4 regions of the Flexivirga sp. B27 genome follow, and region 1 is predicted to be linked to each of the others. Evidence: predicted binding sites of a transcription regulator. Region 1 holds the regulator's gene; each other region holds the start of a gene.

Region 1 (4,978 bases):
CGGGGTTGGTGTGCCAGTCGTTGATCGTGTCGTCGTACTGCAGACCCGGGTCGGCGCACTCCCACGCCGCCTTGTTGATCTTGTCGAACAGGGTCCGTGCGTCGACCTCCTCGATGACCTCACCCGTGTGACGGGCACGCAGGCCGAAGGACGTGCCGTCCTCGACGGCCCGCATGAACTCGTCGGTGACCCGGACCGAGTTGTTGGCGTTCTGGTATTGGACCGACGTGATGTCCTTGCCGCCGAGGTCCATGTCGAAACCGGCGTCGCGCAGCGCGCGGATCTTGTCCTCCTCGCGCGCCTTGGTCTCGACGAACTCCTCGATGTCCGGGTGGTCGACGTCCAGCACGACCATCTTGGCCGCACGACGGGTCGCACCACCGGACTTGATGGTGCCGGCCGAGGCGTCTGCACCGCGCATGAACGACACCGGGCCGGAGGCTGTGCCACCGGAGGACAACAGCTCCTTGGAGGAGCGGATGCGGGAGAGGTTGAGGCCGGCGCCGGAGCCGCCCTTGAAGATGAAGCCCTCTTCCTTGTACCAGCTGAGGATCGAGTCCATCGAGTCGTCGACCGAGAGGATGAAGCAGGCCGAAACCTGTTGCGGCGACTTGGTGCCCACGTTGAACCACACCGGCGAGTTGAAGCTGAACACCTGGTGCAGCAGCGACCAGGTCAGCTCGTGCTCGAAGATCTCGGCGTCGTCGTCGGTCGCGAAGTAGCCGTGCTCCTTGCCGGCCTTGACATAGGTCAGCACAACCCGGTCGATGAGCTGCTTGAGGCTGCTCTCGCGCTGCGGTGTGCCGATGGCGCCGCGGAAGTATTTGGTCGTGACGATGGTCGAGGCGTTCAGCGACCAGCTCTCCGGGAACTCCACCCCACGCTGCTCGAAGATGGTCTCGCCGGTCTTCCAATTCTGCTGGACGACGTCGCGACGCTCCCAGGTCACCTCGTCATAGGGATGCACTCCAGCGGTCGTGAAGATGCGCTCGACGGTCAGTCCCCTGCGTGCGCCGCGCCGTGTGTGCTGGCCGGCGTCTGCCGTGTCGGTCATGTCCAACTTCCTTTCCACCTCAAGGTGGTCGACTCTGCTGCGAGATGTGCGGTGTTGCTGTGTTGCGGTGCCGGCTCGAAGATGCTGAGCGGGATCGACCCGGCGGAATGTGCGATGAGTTCTGCGACGAGACGTTCAGTCCGTCGCCGTGTCAGTCGCCGGCGCGCTGATGATCGGGCTCGACGGCCGTGGGTGGTCGCTCGGCCCGGAGCAGGGTGATCGCCTCCTCGAAATCCTCGAGACCGTCGAAGGCCTGGTAGACCGATGCGAACCGGAGGTAGGCCACCTCGTCGAGGCTGCGCAACGGGCCCAGGATGGCCAGACCGACGTCGTGGGCATCGATCTCGGCGGCGCCCTGCGCCCGGATGGCCTCCTCGACCTCCTGGGCGAGAAGCGCGAGATGATCCTCACTGACCGGACGGCCCTGGCATGCCTTGCGCACACCGACCAGGACCTTCTGCCTACTGAAGGGCTCACTCGCACCTGATCGCTTCACCACGGTCAGGCTCGCCGTCTCGGTGGTGGAGAACCGCTTGCCACAGCTCGGGCACTGGCGGCGCCGCTTGATGCAGGTGCCGTCCTCACTGGTGCGGCTGTCGACGACGCGACTGTCGTCGTGACGGCAGAACGGACAATGCACGACTGCCTCCTACGGGGACGAAGCTCGCCGGCGAACCGGGCGAAAGCTGTGGACGAAGCTGTGGGTAATCGGTGGACGAACTGGGGATGGCGGCCGATGTGTTGTGGACTACATGTGGACGAATGCCATCCGTGTAACTACTACATATAGGGATATTAAGCCGATCGCACCCCAAGTGCAAGACCCGTGAACGCGGGTGGCGAAACCGCTGGTCAGCGGCCCGCGACACGGCGTGTCCGCCCAGATTCCGACCCCGACCCGACGGCCAATCAGTCCGGGAGTTGCAGCTGTCGACCTGCGACCACATTCAGGCCGTTGAGGTCGTTGGCCAGCGCGACCTTGGCCACCGCCTCGGAGGTCTCCATCGACGGGTAGGCACGGTGTGCGATCGCCCACAGGGTGTCGCCCTGCTGGACCGTGACCGTGTGCGTGACCGGCGTCGACGGCGCCGCCCAGGCACGGGCCGCAGCGCCCGCGCCGACGAGCAGCGTCACGACGATCAGCACGCCGAGCAGACGGCGCCCGCGCGCCGTCAACCGCAGGCCGTCCGCCGCCACCCGCACACCGACCGCCGGCCCACCGCCACGTGCCGACGGCCCCGTCGGCACGGCTCGCAGATGCCGGCGCCCTCGACCCGGGTCGGCCGGCGCATCCCACTGCACTGCTGCACTCATCTCTTCCTCCTGAAACTCCGCTGCGATCCGGCGCGCGCCCTGTGACAGACCACCCGGACCTGGCGTCCGATGCGAACAGGCGTGCGATCGCACATCTGTCGGATGTATAGCACGAACGTTCGACCGCGTCGAGACCATCGCCGAGACACGCGTCGTACAGATGTTTGGAAACTGTGTCCGAAACCCATACGCTGTTTTCACGAAGCCAAGGCAAGCACCGACCACCGACAACGGCCGCGGACGCGTCCGTCCGCACCGCTCGCCGATCGCTTCGCGCGAACAGTTCGCCGAGGAGGAGATGACAGCGATGGCACAGGTGCACGAACTTCCCGACCGGACGGGCGAGAGCCTGACTACGCGGCAGCGCAAGGTGCTGCAGGTGATCCGCAATTCCGTTGACCGGCGCGGATATCCGCCGAGTCTGCGGGAGATCGGCGATGCCGTCGGACTGACCAGTCCGAGCTCTGTCGCACACCAGCTGACGATGCTCGAGCGCAAGGGTTACCTGCGCCGCGACCCCAACCGGCCGCGTGCCATGGAGGTCATCGACCCGGACGCGACCGACACCCGCGGCTACCGCGGCGGGTCGAGCGTGCAGGGTGCGCAGGAGTCCGGCATCGACGAGACCGGCCTCGGTGACCAGCGCCCGGAGGCGTCATACATTCCGGTGGTCGGCCGGATCGCTGCCGGCGGCCCGATCCTGGCCGAGGAAGTCGTCGAAGACGTCTTCCCGTTGCCCAAGCAGATCGTGGGCGAGGGCGACCTGTTCCTGCTCAAGGTGGTCGGCGACTCGATGGTCGACGCGGCGATCTGCGACGGTGACTGGGTCGTCGTCCGGCAGCAGCCGACCGCGACCAATGGCGATGTCGTCGCGGCCATGCTCGACAACGAGGCCACCGTCAAGACCTTCAAACGCACTCGCGGCAAGGTCTGGCTGATGCCGCACAACGAGGCCTACGACCCGATCGACGGCGACGACGCAACGATCCTGGGCAAAGTCACCGCGGTCCTGCGCCGGGTCTGATCAGCCGGGGAGGGCGTCGGCCAGCGCGGCCAGCGTCTCGCCCAGCGGCGCGTCGATGCGCACCGACACCTCCTCGTCGGTCGCGCGCGTCCAGCCGTGGGTGACGACGGCGACGGGGATGCCCTCCCGCACAGCCCGCCGGACGAAGCGATAGCCGGACATCACGGCGAGCGACGAGCCGAGCACCAGCACGGCGCGCGCTGACTTGACGGCCGAAAAGCATTGCTCGACAAGTGGTTTCGGCACCGACTCACCAAACATCACCACGTCCGGTTTCAGCAGGTCCGAGCCGCAGACGACGCAGTGCACCAGCCGGAACCCCGAGATCAGCGACTCCGCGATCGCGACGTCGCCGTCCGGGCGCAGCGGCCCGTCCGCCGATCGGTCGAAGTCCGGGTTGGCCAGCTGCAGCCACTCGTCCACGGCGGCCCGGGCATACCGCTCCCCGCACTGCATGCACACCACCTGCTCGAGGCTGCCGTGCAACTCCGCCACGTCCACGGCCCCTGCCGCCTGGTGCAGACCGTCGACGTTCTGGGTGATGATCGGACCGATCACCTGGGCCGCCTGCAGGGCCGCAACGGCGTAATGGCCGTCATTCGGGCGTGCGGAGGCGAACCTCGGCCAGCCCACGTAGGACCGCGCCCAATAACGACGCCGGGCCTCGCGATCGGCGAGCAGCTCCTGAGCGGTCATCGGCTGGAACCTGCGCTCACCGTCCGCCCCGCGATAGTCGGGTATGCCGGACTCGGTCGACAGGCCCGCCCCGGTGAGCGCCACGACTCCCCCGTCACCGAGCAGGTCGGTCAGGGCTGCCAGGTCACGCGCCATCACCGGTCAAAACTCTCACACCGGAGTCTGTCGATCGGCGTCAGCCGCTGATCACGCCGGCCGTCGTGGCAGTCGTGACCGCCACCATCGCGGCAGTCATCGCGTCCTGCGCGCTCTTGACGGCCGCGGCGGCAGCTCCGGCGGCCCAGTCCTGCTCGCCAACTGCCTTGGCGCGCTTCTTGAGTTCGCGACCGGACAACCCGAAGCTGTGGCTGTCGTAGACCTTCGTGACGGCGTCGGCGGCAGCAAGCGGCGCGATCAGACTGCCACTGTGCAGGTCCGGCGCGGCAGTCTCGGCCAGCACGCGACCGCCGCCGGCCACCAGTGCGTCCCTGGCGGCGACGTCGAGCACCGGATATCGGGACGGGTGAAGGAAACCGCCACCAACATGTTGCACCGCACCCGTGTCGACGAGCCGCTGATAGGTGCGGTCGGTCATCCCCTTCGCGACCTCCGGGAGCACCTTCGCCGGCTTCTTTCCGTCCCGTCGCGCGAAGATCGCCAATGCGTTGTCGAGGAGGGGATCGCCGCCGGGTCGAGAGTCCAGCACCGCCACGCGTCCGTTCTTGACCCCGACCCGCTGACAGGCCGCCAGCTCGCACAACGTCGCGCCCGCGAGCGCCAGGTCGAGCCGGGACTTGGCGGTGACCGGCTTGCCGTCGCCGCCGGTCGCCACCAGAAGGAGTTCCTCGCAGATCAACATGTCGGCCACGCTAGGCATGACGCGAGCTTCGGGCATCCACCGCGCGATGTAT
Region 2 (4,978 bases), 520 kb from region 1:
GACCTGCTGGTCCTTGCCGACGATGGGCTCCAGGACGATCTGCCGGCCGCCCTCGAGGTCGAGGCCGAGCAGCGGCGTCCACTGTCCCTTGGGCGAGCCCCAGGCGACGGTGCCGGCGATGCCGGCATAGACCGCAACGACCAGTAGCAGCAGGATGGTCAGGATCCGCCGGGGTTTGCCCGGGTTGGATCGGCGTACGCGGGTTGCCACCTATTCGGCCTTCGTCTCGGGAGTGGTGCCTTCGTCGTGCTTGTTCAGATCGACGGACTCGGTCGTCTCGGACTGCTCACTCGTCTCGGACTGCTCTGTGCGAGACGACTCGCTCGGGGCGCCCACCTGGCTGCGCGGCACGATGGCGCGGCGGACGAAGCGCATCCGCACACCGGGTGACACCTCGACGGTGCCCTCCTCGTCGTTGAGCTCCACCAGGGTGCCCAGCAGCCCGGACGTGGTGCTGATCTCGTCACCGACCGCGATCTGTGCCTGCGCATCACGCATCTGCTGCTGACGCCTGCGTTGGGTCCAGAAGAGCCACGCGAGCAGCAACAACGGCACCAGAATGATCAGAGAGCCCATGACAGCTCCTGTGCATACATCGAAAAGTCAGTCCTTGAGATGGTTGTCGTCAGACACGGTCGTCGCGCGCGGAAGGCGGCCGACGGGAGAGTCTAAGTGAGCAACGTCGTCACCCCGTGTCCGGGTTCCGAGCGTGTCGCTATCGATCAGTGAATCGGCCCACGCCGTCCTTGTGCAAATCAGTCGGTGAATCGGCCCCCGCCGTCATCGCCCAAAGGCAAGGGTATGGCGCCGCCGGTCGCCGTGGGCGGCGCGGTGAGTCCGAGATGGTCCCACGCGAGCTGAGCCGCCGCACGACCGCGCGGGGTGCGCACCAGATAACCCTCCCGCACCAGGTAGGGCTCGGCGACCGTCTCGACGGTGTCCGGCTCCTCTCCGACGGCTACAGCGAGGGTCGACAGGCCGACCGGTCCGCCGGCGAACCGCTTGCACAACGCTTCGAGCACGGCGCGGTCCAGCCGGTCCAGGCCGCTGCGGTCGACGTCGAACAACTCGAGCGCGGCGCGGGCCGCGGTCAAGTCGAGCACGCCGGCCCCGTGCACCTGTGCATAGTCGCGCACGCGACGCAGCAACCGGTTGGCGATGCGAGGGGTGCCACGGGACCGACCGGCGATCTCGGCGATGCCCTGCTCGGTGGAGTCGATCCCGAGCAGTGTCGCGTTGCGCGTCAGGATCGCGGCCAGGTCGTCCGCGGTGTAGAAGTCCAGGTGCCCGGTGAAGCCGAATCGGTCGCGCAGCGGCGCGGGCAGCAGCCCGGCGCGCGTGGTGGCACCAACGACGGTGAACGGCGGCAGTTCCAGCGGTATGGCGGTCGCGCCCGGCCCCTTGCCCACGACCACGTCGACGCGGAAGTCCTCCATCGCCAGGTAGAGCATCTCCTCCGCGGGGCGGGCCATCCGATGGATCTCGTCGACGAAGAGCACCTCTCCCTCGGCAAGCGAGGACAGGATGGCGGCCAGGTCACCGGCGTGCTGGATCGCGGGACCGCTGGTGATCCGGATCGGCTGCTCCAGCTCGGCCGCAATGATCATCGCCAGCGATGTCTTGCCCAGTCCGGGCGGCCCGGAGAGCAACACGTGGTCGGGCGGACGCTGCCGACGGCGAGCCGCCTCCAGCAGCAGACCGAGTTGGTCGCGCACGCGCGGCTGACCGGGGAAGTCGGCCAGTCGCTTGGGACGGAGCGCGACCTCGATCCGGCGCTCCTCCTCATCGCCGCCGGGGTCCACGATCCGCGAGGTTGCGTCCCATGACCCGTCGTCTTCTCGCTGCTCCATCTCCTCCATCATGACGGACCCAGCTGCCGCAGCGCGGCCCGCAACAGGTCGGACACCTCGGTGAGCGACGGGTCAGCGGCGGTGACCTTCGCGACGGCGTCATCGGCCTGCTTGGCCGACCAACCGAGTCCGATGAGTGCCTCGCTGACCTGCCCGTGGCCGGTGCCGGTCGGTGCGGGCGCGGTGTCCGCAGCATCTGCGGCGACCAGCGGTCCGACCTTGTCCTTCAGCTCCAGCACGATGCGTTCGGCACCCTTCTTGCCGATGCCCGGCGTCTTGACCAGGGCTGCAACGTCGCCACCGGCGATCGCCGCACGAATCTGGTCAGGGCTCGCAACGGCCAGCATTGCCAAGGCAATTCGCGGTCCGACGCCGCTGACTGTCTGCACCAGCTCAAAGAGATCTCGCTCGTCCGCGGTGCCGAAGCCGTAGAGCGTCAGCGCATCCTCGCGCACGACGAGCGTGGTCGACAGCGTCGCCGACCCGCCGATCCGCAGCGCCGCTGCGGTGCCGGGCGTCGTGTGCGTCAGCAGCCCCACTCCCCCGACCTCGACCACCACCTGGTCGAGCCCGACATGTTGGACGGTCCCGTGCAGGCTGGCGATCATCCGCGCGCTCCCGTCGCGGCGCGCTGCTTGGCGACAGCTGCCGCAATGCGGTCCTGAGCGCCGCCGCGCCATACGTGACAGATGGCGATGGCCAGTGCGTCCGCGGCGTCAGCGGGTTTGGGCGCGGTGTCCAGCCGCAGGATGCGGGTGACCATCGAGGTGACCTGGGCCTTGTCGGCGCGGCCGTTGCCGGTGACGGCGGCCTTGACCTCACTCGGGGTGTGCAGGGCGAGCGGCAGTCCGCGGCGCGCCGCGGCCAGCATCGGTATGGCGGACGCCTGCGCCGTGCCCATGATCCCCTTGATGTTGGCTTTGGCGAAGACCCGCTCGACCGCGACCGAGTCGGGCTGGTGATGCTCCATCCACTCGTCGATCTCGGTCTGCAGGCTGAGCAGTCGCTCGGCCGGATCATCGGTCACCGGCGTGCGCACGACGCCGACCGCGATCATCCGCACCGGCTGTCCGATGCCTCCTTCGACCACACCGAGACCACAACGGGTCAGGCCGGGGTCGACTCCGAGCACTCGCACAGCTGGGCAGCTCCTTCGGGACGGGGGTCCGACATATGTTCGGTCCCCCGTCAGCTTAGGCGGGAGTCCCGTCATACCCGTGAAGGCGCGGGCGGCGCGTCGGGCCGGGCTGCCAGCGTCATGGCGCCGAGATGCTGTGGTCGGCCGGCTCGAGTCCGTGCAACGGCGGCTGCCGCCAGCGCATCTCGACCGTATGCCGTGCCGGATCGACGACGAGCTGTATGACGTGCGGCGTCCGGATCATCCGCAACTCCGCCCGGAAAACCCCGTCGAGCCACCCGCCGGCGCAGCGGAAGGGCAGTCCCGGGTCGCCGTCCCAGACGCCGGCGAGCCATGTGCCCCGACCTATCGGTAGGCGCCAGGACCGCTGGCCTGAGCTGAGCACGGCGACCCAATGCTCGCCGTCGGCCTCGACCTGCACGCTGTCGATGGACGGCGCTGCGTCGCCACCCGTGCGCCGGAGAGATTCCGTGCCAGCTCCGCCGGCATCGTCCGGAGGCGGCGCGATCGTCGGAGCTGCCAGTCGGTCGGCCAGGACAGCATCCCCGGATCCTGAACCGGCACCGGAAAGGCCCGGCAGCAGGTGCTCCCATACGGCATCCAGCACGGTCTGCATCTCGGTCGTCTCGGCGGTCATCGCGAGGACGGCGTCCTGCTCCGGCAGTACGACGCAGAACTGTCCGTAAGCCCCATCACCGCGAAAACCGTTGCGGCACATCCAGAACTGGAAGCCATAGCCATGGCCCCAGTCGAAGGTCGGCTCCTCGACACCCGGCTTGCGGTGCGCTCCGTCGTTCGGCATCTGCGGTGAGGTGGCGAGCTCCACCCAGTCCGCGGGGACCAACTGTCGGGCATCCCACCGGCCGCGCTGCAGCAGCAGCTGACCCAGTCGGGCGATGGCGTCCGTCGACACGTGCAGTCCGGAGAAGCCGAAGTCGTGCCCGTGGCCGTCCGTGAGCCAGGCAGCAGGACCGATGCCGATCGGTTCGAACAGTCGTTGCCGCAGGTAGTCCAGCAAGCGCAGTCCGATGCTGGACTCGACCAGCCGCGCGATCGTGTAGGTCGCCAGCTGGTTGTAGGTGAAGACGCTGCCGGGCTCGCTTTCCGGCGGCAGTCGCAGGAAGGCCGCCAGCACGTCACCTTCGCCCGGGTGCACCTCCGGGTCGTCGAGATGCCCGGTCGCCATGCGCAGACAATCGCGGACGGTGACACGGCGCCAGGTGTCGGCGACATCGTCGGGCACGAGCTCGGGGACCAGGTCGACGATCCGGTCGTCGAGCTGAAAACGCTTCTCCCCCATTGCGATCCCGGCCGCGACACTGGTGAAGCTCTTGCTCAGCGAGTAGAGCAGGTTGACCTGCCCCGCTTCGTATGGCGCCCAATGCGCCTCCGCGACCACCGCACCGTGCCGCAGCAGCATGAGGCTGTGCGCCTCGATGCCGGCACCGGTCAGTGCGTCCAGGAATCCCGTGACCGCCGCGGCATCGACACCGGCATCGCTCGGCGTGCTCCTGCGCAGGGCGGTCGCGGTCACCCGATCAGTCCTCGGCTTCGAGCTCCGCGAGCACGTCGTCGGGGACGTCGCCGTTGGCGTAGACGTTCTGGACGTCGTCGCTGTCCTCGAGCGCCTCGATGATGCGGAACATCTTCTTGGCGCCGTCCTTGTCGAGCGGGACCTCGGTGGTCGGCAACCACGACGAGTCGGCGGAGTCGTAGTCGATGCCGGCACCCTGCAGGGACTCGCGCACGGCGACCAGATCCGTTGCCTCCGAGACGATCTCGAAGGACTCGCCGAGGTCGTTGACCTCTTCGGCTCCGGAGTCGAGCACGACCTCCAGCAGGCTGTCCTCGGTCGCTTCGCCCTCCGGCTGCTTCTTGGGCACGATCACGACACCCTTGCGGTTGAAGAGGAACGCGACAGAGCCGGACTCCCCCATCGAGCCGCCGTTCTTCGACAGCGCGGTGCGCACCTCCGCGACAGCGCGGTTCT
Region 3 (4,978 bases), 840 kb from region 1:
GGTTCAGCGAGTGCCGGCGATCTGCCGCGTGGTGACGTTGATCCTGTTGAAGAGGTTCGTGGTGGCGACCCAGGTGACGAGAGCGGCGAGTGCCTGCTCGTCATACCGGTCGGCGACTTCGTCCCAGACGGAGTCGGGCACCGGGTCGAGACTGTCGGCGATGCGCGTCATGTGCTCGGCGAGCAGCAGTGCGGCGCGCTCGTCGTCGGTGAAGTACGGCGCGTCGCGCCAACCGGCGATCGAGATGAGCCGCTCGTCGCTCTCGCCGGCCTTCTTCGCGTTCGCCATGCCGTATTGCAGGCACCACGAGCAACCGTTGATCTGGCTGACCCGCAGGTGCACGAGCTCGAGGGTGGCGTCGGGCACGCCTTGTCCGCGGACGGCCGCCGCCAGTGCCTGCACACCCTTGATGCCGGATGGGTCGAGCAGCGCGGCAGGGTTCGTCATACGGGGTTCCATGCGATCTCCTTGTGCTTGGGTGGATGGTTCACAGCGGGTGACGTATGGCGCAAGGAGAATGTGACAGGTGAGCGACGACGAATTGTTGGCGAAGGAGTTCGACACTCACCGCACGAGGTTGCGGGCTGTCGCATACCGGGTCCTCGGGACGTATGGCGACGCCGATGACGCCGTCCAGGAGGCGTGGCTTCGACTGGCCGGCGCTGACCGGTCGCGGATCGACAACCTGAGCGGATGGCTGACCACGGTCGTGTCGCGGATCTGCCTGGACATGCTGCGGTCCCGTCGCACGCGCGCCGAGGACGAACTCGACGAGCTCGATGACCGGGACACGCTGGAGTCCGATCCCACGCAGGATCCGGAAAACATTGCAGTCCTGGATGATTCGGTGAGCGAAGCGCTCCTTGTGGTGCTGGACCGGCTCGGGCCCGCCGAGCGGCTTGCGCTCGTTCTGCACGACGTCTTCGGGGTGCCGTTCGACCAGGTGGCGGCGGTGATCGAGCGATCTCCCGCCACGACGCGCCAGCTGGCCTCGCGCGCCCGCCGCCGGGTGCGTGACGCCGATGTGGACAAGGCCCGGCAGAGCCAACGCAGCGCGGTCTCAGCTTTCCTGCATGCGTCGCGCAACGGGGATATGGCCGGTCTGCTGGAGATCCTCGACCCGGAGATCGTGCTTCGCGCGGATCGGGTGGCGGTCGCTGCAGCCGCTGCTGCACCGGAGGGCGCCCCGCAGGTTGATCGTCGATTGACCGGTGCGCGGGCCGTGGCCGCAGCCTTCCAGGGCAAGGCGGCCGGGGCCGAACTGGCGCTCATCGATGGGCGGATCGGTGCCGTCTATGCCCCGACCGGCAAAGTGGTGTCGGCGATCGCGATACGCGTCCAGGACGGCCGGGTCGTGGCGATCGACGGGTGCGCCGATCAGGACACCATCGCGTTGATGCAGATCGAGGTGCTCGGGGCGCCATGACGCCTCGGCCGACGAGGTGTCTACAGTCGGCTACGTGTTCATGGGGCTCACCGGGGGAATCGGTCTGCTGGCATGCGCCGCGGCCATTTACTTCTCGACGTGGGCGGCCGCACGCGGCTCGTTGCCGCGTGGCATCGGGATCGGCATACGAACGGCGACCACTCAGCATTCGGACGAAGCGTGGGTGGCCGCGCATCGTGCAGCGTTGCCATGTGCCTCGGTGCTCGCAGCGATCGCTGGGGTGCTCGGGATAGCGCTGATGGTTGCGGGTGCTCTGTCTTTTGCCGATACCGTCCCGCCGATGATCGTGGTGCTCTTCGTGCTCGGCTACGGGGTGGTGCTGATCGGTGCCTGGCCGTTGGTGCGGATCGCGAACAATGGTGCGCTGGACGCCGGGTCGGCGCGAGAGCAGGAGCGCCCGAGCTGAGCGGCTTCGATCAGTCGGCCGGACGGGTGACGTATCGACGCCCGGACGGGCTGGTCCAGGTGCACACGCCGTCCAGTGTCATCGAGACCTGCCAGCCGCCTTCGTGCTTGGCTCGATGATGGTGCCGGCACAGACATTGGAGGTTCCAGGCCGCGGTCGGTCCGTCGGGCCAGCGAGTGACGTGATCGACGTCGTCGAGCCGGGCCGGCCTGGTGCATCCGGGGAACCGACAGTGCTGATCTCTCGTCACGACGAAACGACGCAGCCGCGCACCCGGACGATAGGTGATGTCCGAAGTCTCCACTGTCGCACCGGTTTTCACATTGACGAGAGCACGCGTCAGCTTCACACCCAAGGCCCGGCACATCGCAACCAGCGCACCCGCGGGTATGACGCCGATACCTTCGACCACGGCGTCGGAGACCCGGAACGCACCGCCCGACCCTCTCTCGGTGGCCGAGCCTGTCGAGGTCCGATCGCCGAGTTTGTCGAGTTGGCCGAGCTTGTCGAGCTGGCCGAGCTTGTCGAGGTCCACCCGGCTCGCCCGCCGCTGCTTCGGGCTTGTCCCGGTCGGGCGATCATGTCGCTGCGGACAGCTGGAATGGCCTGACCCGTAACGTATCTCGACACGTGGTGCGAGTCTGCTACCTGCTGCAACCAGGGCCTCGGGGTCCGCGTCAGCATCACAAGGCGTGCGGATCACGAGGTTCATGGTCGGGGTGTCGAGCCTGGTCAGTGTGTCCAGCCCATCCTCAGCAGCCGACCGCAGCAGATCCGCCAACTCGGCCTCGACCCATGAGTCCGACGACTCCGACCGCTGACCGAAGTCGGTGACCGCTGCGCCGGGCACCGGTCCTGCGGCCGGCGAACCACCCTCGGTCGGCAGCACGGGGATCTGGAAGATGCACGTCGTGCTGATCGAGATGTTCCGCAACATGAGGTCGATGAAGGCATCCACCCGGCACTCATCGAGCGACTTGCCGGTGGTCGTGTCCTTGTGCAGCTGGCGAGCGAGCTCGTTGATCCCGGACATGATGCGCACCGCGTCCTCGGTGGGCAGGATGGCGTGGAATGCGGTGAGGCCCGGCTCGTGGTGTGGGTAGGCCCGGACACTCTTCGCGTTGGCACGGCTCCTCTTCGCCACCCGCTCCGCGTCGGCCGGCGCACGGTCGGCCAGCAAACGCCTGGTGCGCCGGACGAGTTTGGTGGAGGTCATCGAAATCGGTTGGTCTTCTTCATCATTCGACGACTGCGCATCGTCGATTGCTGCGAGCAAACGGCTCTCGACCTTCCGCGCGACCTTGGGACGCACGCCGCAGAGGGAGTCCGCCACGATGTTGAGCTTGCGCGGATCGAGGCTGCCGTCGACGGTCCGCTCGAACAGCCTGGGCACCGTCCGGATCGCACCGACAGCCTCGCTGAGGCGATTGGTCGTCTGCCGGTCGGACCAACCGAGACGGACTCCGAGCTCCTGTGGCAGCCACTCGTCGGCATACGAACCGATGGCGTGCCGCACCTCTCGCAGCTCCTGCCCCGGCTCCGCCACTTCTTCGATCGCCGCCACCTGAGCCAACCGGACCGACTGCGCCGCCCAAGTGGAGCTCTGCAACTGCTGGCACACGACAACCTGCTCGACCAGCTCTTCCCGAGAGGTGCCCGACGTGCCCGCGCGGACTTTGTCGACCACCTCGCTCACCAGCGCACGCGCGGTCGCGAGCAGCTCCTCAACAGGTGCGCCGGCGATGTCCTCACCGGTGACCAGGAGCTGTGGATTCGACATACCTATATCGTATGTTTGTTCGATAGTAAATGCAAGGGTTTTCACCGTATATTTCGTTCAATACCAGTTACTTTCGTGCTTTACCGACGCGATTGCACACTGACATTCACGTTATACGGAATGACCGACAACGCTCGACGTGCAAGGCTGCTCCGGTGACCACGAACTGGCCCTTCGACGACCTGACGCTCATCGGTCCTGACCTCATGCTGCGTCCGGTCCGCGACAACGAGATCGGGAGGTTCGCCGAGCTTCTGCCGGACGACTTCGACCTCGACCCGACCTACCCGCCGTTGCCCGAGCTGCCGCCCGGCAACGACCGCGCCCGCCGCTTCGCGCAGAGCGTATGGCGGCACCGCGGTTGCTGGTCGGTCGACGACTGGGCACTCGACTTCGGCATATGGCGACACGACCAACCCGTCGGCATACAGACCCTCGAGGGCACCGACTTCCCGACCGAACGCACCGTGGACACCGCCTCATGGATCGCGAAACCGTTTCGCGGCAAGGGTTTCGGCATACGAGCACGCGCGTCCGTGTTGGCGTTCGCGTTCGAGCAGCTCGGCGCCGAGCAAGCAGTCAGCTCAGCAGTCACGACCAATCAGGCATCTCTGGGCGTGAGCCGGCATCTCGGCTACCGGGACACCGGCGTCCGCCCGCACGACACCGGCGACCGCATCGTCGACCTACAGCATCTGGCACTCAGCCGCGAGGACTGGGCAGCATCAGACGCGCGAATCTCCCTCGAAATCAACGGCTTCGACGCCTGTCGCCCGTTCTTCGGGCTGCGCTGAACGGCGCGCGCTCGAACTCCCCCACCCACCGGTCGCCACCGCGCATCGGGATGCGCCGCATTCGGGTCAGCCGCACGTCACCGGTCGCTACTCGACGCACCTCCGGCTTCGCCAGCAACCACGGCGGCCCCGGCGGATCGTCGTCACCGGGGCATCGAGCGATAACGAGAATCTCGCCCCCGTGCCCGCACAGCGACGCAACACCCGCCGCAGCCGCCTCGTGCAATTTCGGCGGCAGCGCCTGCAATGTCGTGCACTCGATGACCAGATCGAACGCACCGCATAATTCGTCCGGCAGATCGAGCAGGTCCGCCGTCCTGTAGTTCACGGTCGACTCCGCATGACGAGACTGCGCCTCGGCCAGAGCCGTTCGCGACACATCGAAGGCCGTCACATCAAACCCGTATGACGCCACCAACTCGGCGTCGTCGCCATACGCGCACCCGATCACGACGGCCCGCCGACCGACCACGCCATCAGGGAACCGCTCACCCAGCCAGGTCACCAGGTATGGCGTCGGCTCCCCGTGGTCCCACGCGACCGCCGGACCT
Region 4 (4,978 bases), 370 kb from region 1:
CAGTGCGGCCCGGCCGTCGTCGGTCAGCCGCGCTGCGTCGAGTGCGGTGCGCGCGGCGTCGGCCTGGCCGGCGATGAGCTTCTCGGTCTGGTCGACGGCGCCGGTGCGGACACACTGCTGCCGCAGCCAGGCGATGTCCTCGGCGGAGATGTGCGGATCGCCGAAGACCGACCGGAACCGCTGCAGGTCGTCCGGAGCCATGTCCTGCAGGGCATAGGCGATGAGAACGGTGCGCTTGCCCTCGCGCAGGTCGTCACCGGCGGGCTTGCCGGTCTCGTCCGGGTCACCGAAGACACCCAGCAGGTCGTCGCGCAGCTGGAACGCCTCGCCGAGCGCCAGGCCGTATGCCGACAGTGCGGCCAGTGTCGCCTCGTCCGCGCCCGCGCAGGTCGCGCCGATCAGCACGGGTTGCTCGATGGTGTATTTCGCGCTCTTGAAGCGGATGACCTTGCGTGCCCGCTCGATCCGATCGGGGGTCGGCACGCCCTCCCAGGTCTGTGCGGCTTCCACGACGTCGAGGTATTGGCCGCCCATCAGCTGGGTGCGCATGGTGTTGAGGACGGGCCGGCCGCGTGCCAACTCGTCGGCGGGCAGCCCGCTGGTCGAATAGATCTCGTCGGTCCAGTTCAGGCAGAGGTCGCCGGCCAGGATCGCTCCGGACTCGCCGAACCGATCACGGTCGCCGGTCAACCCGCGCTCGCGGTGGGTCTCGGCCAGTCGACGGTGTGCCGACGGCATACCGCGACGCACGTCGGAGTCGTCCATCACGTCGTCGTGCAACAGGGCAGCAGCCTGGAAGACCTCGAGCGACGAGGCGGCGCGGACAAGCTCGTCGCTGTCGCGGCCGCCCGCGGCGCGGTAGCCCCAGTAGAAGAATCCCGCGCGCAGTCGCTTGCCGCCGCCGAGCAGGGCGAAGACGGCGTCGAGCAGGTCAGCCATGTCCGGCCCCAGCGGTGCCAGGACATCGGCCTGGGTCCGGCGCTCCTCGTCGAGCGCGTGCTGGACGCGAGCTCTCAGGTCGTCAAGGTCGGCGGTGGGCAAGAGATTTGTCCTTCCGAATGGTGATTCAGTCGAGCGTAGTCGCCGTACTGATCCGTAGGCTGAGCGGCATGACCCTGCGCCCCACGAAGTCGAGGCACCCGATCCCCGAGCTGCTCGCACGGGACACTCCCAGCTTCAGTTTCGAGTTCATGCCGCCCCGCAGCGAGCGGGCCGAAGAGGTCCTCTGGAACTCCGTGCGGCGGCTGGAGCAGCTGCACCCGACCTTCGTGTCCGTGACGTATGGCGCCGGCGGCTCGACGCGCGACCGGACCGTCCGGATCACCGGGCGCATCGAGCAGGAGACGACGCTGCGCACGATGGCGCACCTGACCTGTGTGGGCTCCTCGGTGGCGGAGCTGCGGCGTGTCGTGGGGGAGTACGCCTCGGTGGGCATTGCAAACATCCTGGCGCTGCGCGGTGACCCGCCCGGGGGTCCCTCGGCGCAGTGGACCGCGCACCCGGAGGGCCTCGACCACGCCGACAAGCTGGTGTCTCTCGTGCGCTCACTGGGCGATTTCACCGTGGGGGTGGCGGCCTTCCCCGACATACATCCCGAGTCGAAGTCACTGGACGACGAGGCCGATGCACTGGTCCGCAAGGCGGACGCCGGGGCGGGCTTCGCGATCACCCAGATGGTCACCGACGTCGACGCCTACCTGAGGTTGCGCGACCTGGTGGATGCCCGCGGGTGCGGGATGCCGATCATTCCCGGGTTGCTGCCGGTCACGGCCGTCGGGCAGTTGCAGCGGTTGACCGAGCTCAACGGGCAGCCACTGGCCGCAGACGTGGTTGCGCGGATCGAGGCGGCCGGTGACGACGTCGCGGCCGTGCGCCGCGAGGGCATCGCGATCTGCACCGAGCACTCCGAGCGACTGCTGCGCGAGGGTGCACCGGGGCTGCACTTCATGACGATGAACAAATCGACCGCCACGCTCGAGGTCTTCGCCAATCTGCGGCAGAGCAGCCTGGTCTGAACGGCCGACCTGAGCCGGCCGAGCCTGTCGAGGCCCCCGACCTGAGCCGGCCGAGCGTGTCGAGGCCCCGGACGCGAAGGGGCTGTCGGTGGCCGCGGTTAGCCTTCTCGCATCGAACAAAAGTTCGATGAACTCGTTCCGAGGAGGCCGCATGCACTCATCTGTTCGCCCACCGTCCCCGGCTCCCGTCGCGGGCACCGTGCTCGACCTGGTCGATCGCACCCGGGTCGGGCTGTTGCAGGCCTGCCACGCCGGCACCGCGGACGAGCGCTACCACCTTGCCCACCTCGCCGCGTTGCGCGCCGCGGCGGCCGTGCTCGCCGCGGACGCGCGCCGCACTCCGGGGTCGGGTCCTCGCAACGTGTGGGCGGTCCTGCCGACGGTCGCCCCCGAATTCGCCGAGTGGGCGGAGTTCTTCGCAGGGACGGCACGCCGCAGGAGTCGGATCGATCGCGGTGTCGTGGTCGTCTCGACGCGCGAGGCGGACGATCTGGTCCGCCAGGTGGAGACGTTCCTGGAGTTGGTGCTGGGGCACCTCGGCCTGCCGATGGGTGACTCGTTCACCGCCTGTGTCGCTCCGACCGGGCCCGCGTGACCGTGTCGGGGCGACGTGACAGTTGTGTAATTGTTGGGGACTGGGCCACCGGGAGCCCGCTCTGTTGTCTAGGCTGGCGCGCAGACAACGGATTTGCGTGAGCTGATCTGTCCGTCGGGATGGTTGGGCCGCTGGCCAACTACCGCTAGGTAGCGCGGCGAACTATCCTGGAGGTGAGATCAGTCGGGGATCGCAAAGCCGGCGGGCTCGGTCGCCGCGTGGCGGCGACCGGAGGACATTGGGAGGTCAACGTGCCCCTTTCAGAGCACGAGCAGCGCCTACTTGAGCAGATGGAGCAGGCGCTCAAGGTAGAGGACCCCAAGTTTGCGTCGCACATGGTCGCTCATCCGAGCCGGAGCCGCCTTCGCCGTCGCGTCTTCATCGGCGTGTGCGGTGTCGTCGTGGGGCTCGGCCTGGTCATCGTCGGGATGACGATCGCCCAGATCTGGCTCGGCGTCGTCGGGTTCGCGGTGATGGTCGCGGGCGGCGCCTACGCCTTCAAGCCGGGACATTCGCGTGAGTTCGGCACCGTGCAGGAGGACGGCTCGGTCAACACCGCGCGCTCCAAGCGCCCGACCCGCAACAACGGCAGCTTCATGCAGCGACTCGAGGAGCGCTGGGACCGACGCCGCGGCGAAGGCTGGTAGATCCCTTCCGACGATCAGCCGCACCATCAGTCCGACCATCAGCCGACGAGCGGCCGAGCCTCAACTGACCAGCACGCCGGCGACCCAGATCCACGACACAAGCACAGCTGCGGCCAGCTCGATCCCGATGCTGGTCAGCACCGCACGCATGGCGGCTTTCGTCGCAGCCCACGCCCGCCGGGCATCCCGCAGTCGCGCGTGCTCGGCGAGAAAGACACCGACGGGGAAGCCGACGAACATCCCGACATACGGGATGACGAAGAACCCGATCACCGCGCCGACCAGGCCGGCCACCTTGGCCAGACCCGGCACACCGGCGGCCTTGAGCCGGCGATTCGGCACAAGGAACTGCACGATCCAGCCGATGGCTGCGACCGCGACGCAACACCCGAAGACGACCCAGGAGGTCGTGGTGTTCGTCTCCCACGACCACAGCAGCACGCCGGCCAGGCACAGCAGCAGACCGGGAAGCACCGGCACGACGAGCCCGAGGATGCCGACGGTGATCATCGCGCCGGCCACGACAGTCACCGCGTCCACGCAGTGAACCTAGCAACGCAAACACAGCAGGACGGCGCACCCTTTCGGCGCGCCGTCCTGCTGTGTTTGGTCAGTCAGTGGTGGTCGGTCTCACACTTCGATCGTCGACTCGGCGTGCAAGCGGTCGGTCTCATCGATCACTTCGTCAGCGATCTCGCGCAGCTTGTCCAAGTGCTCCCGCCCGTGGTGGGCGCAGAAGAGCAGGTCCTGGTCGGAGCCGAGGCGAGCACGGATGAACGCCTGGGCGCCGCAGCGGTCGCAGCGATCGGATGCGGTCAGAGTGGGGGCAACTGCGGTAGTCACGATAATCATCCTCTCGTTGCGGGTCTCTCCCGGTCGCCCGGGGATTCCGTCGTCGAAGTAGTCAACAGTCAATCACGCGAAGGGATTCCCGGCGAAACAAATCCATACCGTGTGTCGTCCTTCACAATCTTGTGACCTTCCGACGATCGTGCCCAGTCCGACGATCGGCGGGTGCATGGAGTTCCCCCGGTCGGTGCGCGGCCGTTCACGTGGCTACCCGGTCTGTCGCGGGCACTTCGGTGTGCTCGACGAGGTAGCGCTCCGCGCTTCGCGCTGCCGGATGTATGACGAACGCCGCCATCAGCACGATCACGGCGATGACCAGCCAGCCGTAGAGACCCCACTCCATGGCCCAGAAGGTGTAGGCGGCGGGGGCCCACACGGTGCCGAGGGTGTAGCCCAGTTGCGCGACGCCCTGGTATTCGCCGCGGCGCGCCGGATCCGACAGCTCTGCCTCCAGTCCCCAGCGGCCCGCCGATTGGAAGAGCTCGGTGCCGGTGACGGTCACGTGGCCAAGCCAGACCAGCGCGATCGTCAGCCAGCCGGCGGTGTCGTGCGTGACGGCGACGATGGCACAGGAGAGCACGAAGCAGAATGCCCCGCGCCGATGCGCGCGCAACGAGGTGCGTGGGTCGTCGACCCCGCGTGCGGCCAGGACCTGCAGGAACACCGCCATCACGGTGTTGGTGCCGAAGAGCCAGGCGAGCAGCACCCGGGGCGCGTCAGTGCGTTCGACGAGCCACAGCGGGATGACGGTGTTGAGCAGGACACCGTGCGTGCCCAGGACGCCGTCGCAGATGCTGGTCAGCAGGAACCCGCGGTTGCGCAGTGCGCTGCGGCGCTTGCCTGTGGTCGGTGCCGCGGTGTCCTCAGGGCTG

The links. The regulator LexA, encoded in region 1, represses DNA repair genes until DNA is damaged. The targets are predictions, from matches to a motif close to TCGAACANNTGTTCGA.
Region 2: a site for LexA is predicted at 3,016-3,031, ahead of ruvC (crossover junction endodeoxyribonuclease RuvC). Genes of this name have one in related genera too.
Region 3: a site for LexA is predicted at 3,641-3,656, ahead of ACSZL9_RS08410 (HNH endonuclease signature motif containing protein). Genes of this name have one in related genera too.
Region 4: a site for LexA is predicted at 2,128-2,143, ahead of ACSZL9_RS02800 (SAV_6107 family HEPN domain-containing protein). Genes of this name have one in related genera too.

Annotation. Positions count from the first base shown of each region.
Region 1 is NZ_JBPYUM010000001.1:947,888-952,865, forward strand. Features, by position in the region: gene ACSZL9_RS04350 (vitamin B12-dependent ribonucleotide reductase) at 1-1,054, opposite strand, end outside; gene nrdR (transcriptional regulator NrdR) at 1,206-1,694, opposite strand; gene ACSZL9_RS04360 (LysM peptidoglycan-binding domain-containing protein) at 1,964-2,368, opposite strand; gene lexA (transcriptional repressor LexA) at 2,676-3,392, shown strand; gene ACSZL9_RS04370 (NAD-dependent protein deacetylase) at 3,393-4,223, opposite strand; gene ACSZL9_RS04375 (GOLPH3/VPS74 family protein) at 4,264-4,944, opposite strand.
Region 2 is NZ_JBPYUM010000001.1:425,976-430,953, forward strand. Features, by position in the region: gene secD (protein translocase subunit SecD) at 1-210, opposite strand, end outside; gene yajC (preprotein translocase subunit YajC) at 211-576, opposite strand; gene ruvB (Holliday junction branch migration DNA helicase RuvB) at 756-1,850, opposite strand; gene ruvA (Holliday junction branch migration protein RuvA) at 1,859-2,458, opposite strand; gene ruvC (crossover junction endodeoxyribonuclease RuvC) at 2,455-2,988, opposite strand; gene ACSZL9_RS02080 (serine hydrolase domain-containing protein) at 3,107-4,522, opposite strand; gene ACSZL9_RS02085 (YebC/PmpR family DNA-binding transcriptional regulator) at 4,527-4,978, opposite strand, start outside.
Region 3 is NZ_JBPYUM010000001.1:1,792,556-1,797,533, forward strand. Features, by position in the region: gene ACSZL9_RS08395 (carboxymuconolactone decarboxylase family protein) at 4-447, opposite strand; gene ACSZL9_RS08400 (sigma-70 family RNA polymerase sigma factor) at 527-1,426, shown strand; gene ACSZL9_RS08405 (SdpI family protein) at 1,467-1,853, shown strand; gene ACSZL9_RS08410 (HNH endonuclease signature motif containing protein) at 1,864-3,633, opposite strand; gene ACSZL9_RS08415 (GNAT family N-acetyltransferase) at 3,789-4,427, shown strand; gene ACSZL9_RS08420 (class I SAM-dependent methyltransferase) at 4,384-4,978, opposite strand, start outside.
Region 4 is NZ_JBPYUM010000001.1:580,705-585,682, reverse strand. Features, by position in the region: gene ACSZL9_RS02810 (polyprenyl synthetase family protein) at 1-1,041, opposite strand, end outside; gene ACSZL9_RS02805 (methylenetetrahydrofolate reductase) at 1,110-2,015, shown strand; gene ACSZL9_RS02800 (SAV_6107 family HEPN domain-containing protein) at 2,167-2,610, shown strand; gene ACSZL9_RS02795 (DUF3040 domain-containing protein) at 2,862-3,257, shown strand; gene ACSZL9_RS02790 (DUF456 domain-containing protein) at 3,318-3,797, opposite strand; gene ACSZL9_RS02785 (DUF7455 domain-containing protein) at 3,888-4,100, opposite strand; gene ACSZL9_RS02780 (MFS transporter) at 4,306-4,978, opposite strand, start outside.